2 regions of the Paenibacillus sp. FSL L8-0494 genome follow, and region 1 is predicted to be linked to the other one. Evidence: predicted binding sites of a transcription regulator. Region 1 holds the regulator's gene; the other holds the start of a gene.
The links. The regulator CtsR, encoded in region 1, represses protease genes until heat stress. The targets are predictions, from matches to a motif close to ATGGTCAATAAAGGTCAAACA.
Positions count from the first base shown of each region.

Region 2: the regulator CtsR is predicted to act here: its motif matches at 2,402-2,422, upstream of clpP (ATP-dependent Clp endopeptidase proteolytic subunit ClpP).

Region 1 covers NZ_JBBOPQ010000001.1:6,266,925-6,271,353, forward strand. The annotation lists gene NYE35_RS28425 (protein arginine kinase) at 34-1,098, opposite strand; gene NYE35_RS28430 (UvrB/UvrC motif-containing protein) at 1,127-1,651, opposite strand; gene NYE35_RS28435 (CtsR family transcriptional regulator) at 1,682-2,143, opposite strand; gene NYE35_RS28440 (GNAT family N-acetyltransferase) at 2,437-3,609, opposite strand; rRNA gene rrf (5S ribosomal RNA) at 4,032-4,148, opposite strand; rRNA gene NYE35_RS28450 (23S ribosomal RNA) at 4,223-4,429, opposite strand, start outside.
Region 2 covers NZ_JBBOPQ010000001.1:183,188-187,616, forward strand. The annotation lists gene NYE35_RS00895 (PdaC/SigV domain-containing protein) at 1-879, shown strand, start outside; gene NYE35_RS00900 (GDSL-type esterase/lipase family protein) at 991-1,629, shown strand; gene clpP (ATP-dependent Clp endopeptidase proteolytic subunit ClpP) at 1,719-2,315, opposite strand; tRNA gene NYE35_RS00910 (tRNA-Arg) at 2,509-2,583, opposite strand; gene NYE35_RS00915 (sugar-binding transcriptional regulator) at 2,852-3,904, shown strand; gene gap (type I glyceraldehyde-3-phosphate dehydrogenase) at 4,020-4,429, shown strand, end outside.

The DNA.
Region 1 (4,429 bases):
CTCCTGCACCTCCATGAATAATAAATATCTATATTAAAGTTGTGTTCCCAGTGTTTCTCGGAGCAGTTTCGCCCGATACATATCCCGTTCAGTGGCGTTCATCTCGTCACCGAACATTTTTTGCAGAAATCCTGGCTGTGTCTTAACGTTAAGCTCATTAAGCACGGAAATCGAAGGGCCTTCCAGTATGCCAAGGTCGACCCCAAGTCTCACATCAGACAGCCGTTGTGCGGATTCTTTAAGCTCCATTAGAGCTGCATAACACAAAATCCCATAAGATCTTTTCACTCGGTCTGTAATTCTTAAAGCGGAATCTACCAGCAGCCTTTCACGGGCATTTCGTTCATGCTCTATAATCTGGGTGACTACACTGTGAAGGTTCTCGATGATTTCACTTTCCGTTTGACCGAGAGTAATCTGATTGGAAATTTGAAAGATGTTCCCTACTGCTTCGCTGCCCTCACCATAAATTCCTCTTACAGTCAATCCCACTTGATTCACTGCTGACAATATGCGATTGATCTGTTGGGTCATTACTAGTGCTGGCAAATGCAGCATTACTGAGGCACGCAGCCCTGTACCCACATTGGTGGGACAACTGGTCAAGTATCCTCTTTTATCATCAAAAGCGTAATTAACAGCCGATTCGAAGATATCATCGATGGCTGTCGCACGTTCCCATGCTTCTCTTACCTGAAGACCCGGGAACAGACATTGGATCCGCAGATGGTCTTCTTCGTTAATCATGATGCTGACCGACTCATCTTCATTTAATATCACAGCTGCACCACGTGAATCATTAGCCAGATTAGGACTGATGAGATGTTTCTCGACCAATACCTTTTTGTCCAGTTCATTCACTTCAGCAAGCTTTATCAGTTGAAAAGATCCGAATTCGGCAGCAGTTTCCCCATGAAACACAGGGGCCAGCAGCTCTAATACTTCTTCCGATTGCTCTAAGGAAGCAAGCATAGGGAATGGAAGATGCTCTAAGTTACGTGCAATACGCATACGGCTGCTAATTACAATCTCGGAGTGACTGCCTCCCGAGCGCATCCAATCACTAAGCGCTTGTTCAGTAAATCGGAGACTTGACATGTCATATCCCCCCTATATATCAAAGACTTTACTCTTGTGCCATTTCTTTTTCAAGTTGGCGAATTTGATCCCGCAGCTCTGCCGCAGTTTCGAATTCCTCCTGTGCGATACTTTGCTGTAATTCCAGCTTCAATTCATCAATTTGCCGTTTGAACACAATCTGTGCTCCAGCACGTTTGGGAATCTTGCCTACATGCGAAGTGCTGCCATGCACCCGTTTAAAGAGCGGGTCCAGTGCACTGTTAAAATATTTATAACAGGAGCTGCAGCCAAAACGACCCAATTTGCTAAACTGCGAGTACGTCATCCCACAATTCTCACATTGCAGACTCTGCGTAGTCTTCGTAGCAGCCGTCTTTTCCTTACCGGCCCCTTCAAGATCAAGCAGACCGGACAGCAAGCTGTGAATGGAGAATCCTCCAGCAGTTCCCGGGATCAGTTCACCCTTCTCCCGCGCACAGCTCTCGCAGATATGAAATTCTGTCTTCTCTCCATTCACGATCTTGGTGAAATGGAGTGTTGCTGGCTTGACGCCACATTCCTGACATTGCATAAGCGAAAGCCCCTCCCTTATGATTGACAATTATTTGCCTAACAAAGAGATTAACATCGCCTTCATAATCTTGGCCCGAATCTCATCCCGATATGGAATCTTAACCGTTAGGCAATCCCGAGAAACAGCAGCGCGCATAAGACACGCCTCACGCTTGCTTAGAAAACCAGCTTCCTCCAGTTGATAAATCAACCCTTCGGCAGCGTTCTGATCTATCCCGCCACCTATAGTATGGTTTAAATGGGCATGCAGTGCCACGTTGGGCGGCAATTCAAAACGTTGAATACGAATATATCCCCCGCCACCACGCTTACTTTCCACCACATAGCCTTTTTCCAGTGTAAAGCGTGTACTAATAACATAATTGATCTGTGACGGTACGCATGAGAACTGGTCCGCCAGTTCATTTCGCTGGATTTCCACCGTACCTTCGGGACTTTCATGCAAAATATTCTTCAGATATTGTTCAATAATATCAGAGATATTGCGCATCACTCATCCTCCAGTGCTCTTTAAAGCTTCATAATATCGGTTGCGGCCCGCATCCTTAATGACATTCATTAGTGAACTTCATTCATATAAGTCTGAAGAAAACTTCACGATTCAGAGGATCGCACTGTATGTCATCAGGTGCGTTGACTTTGACTTTCTTTGACTTTTTAATATTATAACATATTCTGTGCTAATTCCAAGAGGATTCTCTTATTTTTCACTTTTTTCAGCGAATGTATTCGGAAATAAAGAACTCTCCCAGCATCTTTCGAAGGGGAGAGCCTAATTATTTTCTAAAAATGATCAAAAAGTGCGGTTTCAGCTTGCGGAATGATTTCTTCGAGCCATTCCAGAGCCGTCGGACTACCAGTCACAAGTCCATAACGAGCCAGCTCTGCAGGGCGTTTATATCCAAACATTAGAATCGTCAGCGTGCCAATATCACAGCTTAAGTCAGCTGCATCCCGTTCACCCTCTATACGCAAGAAAGCTGCTGCTCCCTCTTCGGAGACCGTCCATTCCCACAACCCGTCATTCCATGGTGCATATTTATCTTCAATATAAATAACCTGTTTCTTCTGACTGCTGTGACGCTTAAAAGAATAACTCTCCACAAATACTTTAGCATTCACAATACGCGCCATAAAATAAGGATAGTTCTCCTGCTCTATACGCGGATCAGGCAGCAAAAAGGGTAACATATCATCGGATGGCACCAGTTTTAGCGATGCACCGGTCACCATTGAATCGTGATTCGCAAGAAATGTCCACAGCCCCTGCCGGGCCTGTTCGTTCAAAAACACAAATTCATCAATGACCAGTTCTCTATTTTCTATCTTATATAATACGTATCCTTCAGGTTCCCCAAGCTGTGAATAAAATACCGCAGTCTGACCTTCATCATCCAGAACAGAGTTCTCCCACCAGTCCAAATCACGCTTAAGTGTTCCGTTATATCTAACTGCAAAACGATTGTATAAGTTGTCCAATACTCCGATATCTTTAACACCGCGTCTTACCTTGCCCTCAACTTCAACCTTCTTGGGAAACTTGGCAACAGGAATGGAGTATTTCTTATATTCACAATAAACTTCCCAACCAAATTTGCGATAAAAGGGGATCAAGAACGGATGCAGAAAAGATAATGTCTGCCCCGCCTCATTCATCGTTTGCAGCGTATGCGCTAGGAGCTTTGCCACATGACCCTGTCTGCGATTCTCTGGCCATGTCGCTACCCCAGCGAGCCCTCCCATAGGTACTAATCTACCTTGTATGTACACTTGGAATGGAAGAAGAGTAAGTTTGGCTTCCAAAGTACCTTCTTCAAAAGCACCCCATACGCGTTCTGCTTTAAATCTTTCCTTAGCATTAGCCCTTTTCTCACTAGGCAGCTTGTATTGAAAAGCATATTCAGATAAATCCATGCTTAGATCAAACTCTTCTGAGTGCAACTGTCTGATATCCACAAAACTCACCTCACCATTTATGAATTTACTTTTATGGTTAGTATAACAAGAGAGTGTATTGTGTGCGAATTATAAGGATATTTTTCGAACTTTTTTTTAGTTATCCACAGCTTTAAGCAGTTTCAAAAATAGTCTTGTAATCTTGTCCTATTCAAGTTAAAATAATTATCCACTTATCAATCCCTCTATCCACATAAATCTGACTATATCCACAGCAACCCGTGTATTACTTAGGTTTTCTGTTGACAGATCTACATAAATATGTACTTAATCCACACCATTCGGTGATTTTTTGCCTTTTAATTATCTATCCACATGTGCGTAAGTTTTCTGCAAATTCCAATGAATTATCCACAAGTTTTCCACAATCTATAATAGACGCAAAAAAGCCACTGTCGAGTTATCAACAGTGGTCTATTTGTGCTTGGCAACGTCCTACTCTCCCAGGACCCTTCGGTCCAAGTACCATCGGCGCTGGAGGGCTTAACGGTCGTGTTCGGGATGGGTACGCGTGGAACCCCTCCGCTATCGCCACCAAACGGGCATTTACAGCGTAAATGCTCAGGCTTAATCGCCTGAAAACTGAATCCGAAACGAATTTGCATTCTAAGTATAGGATAAGCCCTCGACCGATTAGTATTGGTCAGCTCCATGCATTGCTGCACTTCCACCTCCAACCTATCTACCTCGTCGTCTTCAAGGGGTCTTACTAATTGGGAAATCTCATCTTGAGGGGGGCTTCACGCTTAGATGCTTTCAGCGCTTATCCCGTCCGTACGTAGCTACCCAGCCATGCTCCTGGCGGAACAACTGGTGCACC
Region 2 (4,429 bases), 6.1 Mb from region 1:
TTTATGCGAGATGTGTTGGGATTACCGCTTGCGTATGATAAGAAGGAAAATGCGTACATGATTGGAAAAGGATCGGCCAAGGCGAAGTTGATGTTATCCAGTTACGGTACTTCTGTGTGGGTGAACAACTATTTCATTCGAGAGTATGAAGGGAAGTTAATTAATAATCGCCTCTATGTTCCATCAGGATTGTTAAATGATTATATGGGTTATAAGGTAGATTGGAGTCGGGCCGCCAGTAAGCTGAATGTGGTGAACAGACCGCAGAACGCGCTGACGGTAACCACGGAAACTTATGCTAAAGATCGGACAGAAGCTTTTATTCAGCTTGATTATCCGAAGATCAGTGGATTGGGCAATTCCAGTGCGCAACAAGCTATTAATAATACTTTGAAGGAAAGTGTTATGAAATTCGCGGCGGGTGCAGAACAGGATATCTCCGATCGAGATGGAGCAGAGCCCAAATACACCTATGATTCAGGTTATGTAGTGACCTACAATCAGAATGGTGTGATCAGCATAGTGATGCATCAGTATAGTGATACGGGCGGCGCTCATGGAATGACTAACCGTGAGGCATTCACCTTCTCGCTTAAAGATGGTAAACGTCTATTGTTGGGCGACCTGTTTGGAGCTAATCCAAACTACAAAAAACAGCTGAATGCTAAGCTGAGCAAGCTGCTGAAGGCAGAGGATAGTTATTTGGGAGGATTCAACGGATTGAATACGGAGAAATATTTCTATCTGAAGGATGACAAGGTTGTTCTGTTCTTCCAATTATATGAGTACACAGCGTATGCTGCAGGCTTCCCTGAGTATACCTTTAGTTTCAAAGAGCTTTTGCCGGATGACAGCAGCCCGTTTGCTGGCATGAAATAAATGGAGATACCTCGTCTCCGCTAATGTCAGCACAAGGCATCTCCCCCTTACCGGAGTTGTCTCTAGTTCATATGCTAAAGGGAGTAACTAGTTTATGAACGGGGGAGAGCTATGGGCTACCAATATACTGCAATTGGCGATTCCTTGACGACTGGATTTGGTGCTCTGCCAGGTAACGGTTTTGTTCCGGTGTACCGTAGAATGGCAGAAGGGAGACTGCGGACTGCTGTAGCCTCTACGAATTTAGGCGTGAACGGAATGACTACTTCAGAGCTGGAGCAGCGGCTGCGCGGAAATTCCATGATGCGTGAGGCCGTTCGAGAAGCCGATATCATCACTGTGTCTATCGGTGGTAATGATTTGATTCACGCGGCCAAATCAGCAGCAAGACAGCAAGGGAACTTATCCGCAGAACTGCGCAGATCGCTTCAGGAATGCAAACAAAATTTCTCTGCAATTATGAATATCCTTATACAATTGAAGGTGAGGACGCGTAGACCTTTTATCATTAGAATTGTGGGATTATATAATCCCTATCCTCAGGTGGTTGGTGCGACAGAGTGGGTCAGACAGTTTAATCAATACGCAGCACAGTACAGCAGCCGAGTATGTGGATTTGCTTCGATTTACAGTGAGTTCGCAGGAAATGAGAGAGGGCTGTTATCCATTGATCATTTGCATCCGAATGGCCGGGGTTATCGCGTAATTGCCGAGAAGCTGGATGCACTAGGTTATGGAGGGCTGAATTGATTGGATTTAGGTCTTCTATAAAATATAAAGAGGCTGTGCCCTATCCTTTATGGTTAGAGCACAGCCTCTTTATATTTTTACTTTATAGCTTACACACCGCTAGGCAATGTCTTCTCGATTACTTTATCTACGATACCGTATTCAGCCGCGTCTGCAGCAGTCATGAAGTAGTCGCGATCTGTATCCTTCTCAATACGTTCTAGAGGTTGACCCGTACGTTCTGCTAGAATACGGTTCAGCTTATCGCGCAATTTGAGGATGCGGCGGGCACGGATTTCAATGTCCGTTGCTTGACCTTGAGCACCACCCAGAGGCTGGTGGATCATGATCTCGCTGTTAGGCAGTGCAAAGCGTTTGCCTTTGGCGCCAGCGTTTAGCAGGAAAGCTCCCATGGAAGCTGCCATACCCACACAGATGGTGGAAACGTCTGGTTTAATGTACTGCATTGTATCAAAAATAGCCATACCTGCAGTAATGGAACCGCCTGGGCTATTCACGTAAAGGTGAATGTCCTTGTCAGGATCTTCGGCAGCCAAGAACAGCATTTGTGCGATGATAGAATTGGCTACCACGTCATTAACCTCCGTTCCAAGGAAAATGATGCGGTCCTTCAGCAGGCGGGAATAGATGTCATAAGCGCGCTCGCCGCGGTTGCTCTGTTCTACTACCATAGGAATATAACTCACGTGGAAAACCTCCTTGATATTGGTTCTTTAAATGTATTCATTTTTACTCTTGCCGTATTACCCACATGATAAACAAATTCAAACAAAAAGTCAAAGAAAGTCAAACTTATATTCAAAAAAAAGAGCCGACAAGCGGCTCTTTGGTTAAGTAGTAGTATAGGCACTACTAAATTATGTGCAAAAATGAAATTAATGGCGCGCCCGCCAAGAATCGAACTTGGATCTCAGGCTTCGGAGGCCTACGTCATATCCATTGGACCACGGGCGCAACAAAAATGATTATAATACAATTTTTACACAATTGCAATGTAATATTAATACTGGACAAGCGCTTTAGGGACAGGCATCGGGCGCTATATCTTTTTCTGACCTTATTAATGTATAAGAAGACAAGCGCTTGAGAATTCTACTCTCGGAAGACTTGCGCTTCGAGCAATATTTGGTTAGAATATGGGTGGGACTTAAAAAGTTTACCCGGGACGTTTTGAGACCATGAACAAGGGAATAGAGGAAGACGAAGTTGCAGGAGTGAAAGTATGCGTAATTTATTAGATATCCAAAAGCAGCTTCTGCCTGATCTCATGGAAACCCTTAAGAGACGGTACACGATTCTTCATCAGATCATGCTGTCCGATATTATTGGGCGCAGAACGCTAGCCGCTTCGCTAGATATGACTGAGCGGGTACTGCGTGCCGAGACGGATCTTCTGAAATCGCAAGGGCTTATTGAGATCGAGAGTGTTGGCATGCGCATTAGCGCTGCTGGACGTAGACTGCTTGATTTGCTAGAGCCGGTTGTTAAGAGCCTATTTGGTCTGGATGAGCTGGAAGAGAAAATTCGAGCAACGTATGGTCTGGATAAAGTTATTGTAGTACCGGGTGATTGTGAGTCATCGCCGTTCACCAAACGAGAGCTTGGCCGGGCGGGTGCGAAAGCGCTGCTGAGTATACTTCGCCCAGATGATACAGTTGCCGTCACAGGTGGATCGACGCTTGCCGATATGGCTGATCAACTGACACCACCGTTGTCCCTTTCCTATAAGAACGCTTGGTTTGTTCCGGCGCGTGGAGGATTAGGAGAGAGTATGGAGATTCAAGCCAACACGATTGCCTCAACAATGGCAAAGCGGGTTGGAGCCAACTACCGGTTGTTGCATGTCCCTGATTTGCTTAGTGGGGATGCATACCAATCGCTGGCACTTGACTCTAATATTGGAGAGATTGTACAAACCATCCGCAGTTCGCGTATTATTGTACATGGGATTGGGGATGCCATTGAAATGACCCGCCGCCGCAAACTGGACGAGGCTACAGTCTCGGAAATCCAGGGTGAAGGGGCAGTGGCCGAATCTTTTGGCTATTATTTCAATGAAGAGGGTCAGGTTGTCCATACCATGCTTACGATGGGTCTACGTCTAGAAGATATTATTCGGACAGAGAAAGTCATCGGTATTGCAGGAGGCAAACCCAAGGCCAAAGCCATTCATGCCATGCTGCGTTTCGGGCAGGAGAATATTCTCGTCACGGACGAGGCTGCCGCAGTAGAAATAGGCAAGGAAATTGACAATCAACTACAGCTATCTTCGTAGTTTTTAGATTGCAGGCAATACAACATACTTCTTGCATCATACTTAACATTGTTGTCATGACAGACCTCACCGTCTGTTTTGAATAAATAAAACGAATTCTAGGAGGAACTATTCAATGAGTGTAAAAGTTGGAATTAACGGTTTTGGACGTATTGGACGCCTTGCTTTCCGCCGTATTCAAAATGTAGAAGGTATCGAAGTGGTAGCAATCAACGACTTGACTGACGCTAAGATGCTTGCTCATTTGCTTAAATATGATACAACTCAAGGTAAATTCCAAGGTGATGTTGAAGTGCATGATGGCTTCTTCAAAGTCAATGGTAAAGAAGTTAAGGTTCTTGCTAACCGCAACCCTGAAGAATTGCCATGGGGCGACCTAGGCGTTGATATCGTACTTGAGTGCACAGGTTTCTTCACAACTAAAGAAGCAGCTGAAAAACACTTGAAAGGTGGAGCTAAGAAAGTAGTTATCTCCGCTCCAGCTACTGGCGACATGAAAACTGTCGTTTACAACGTTAACGATGA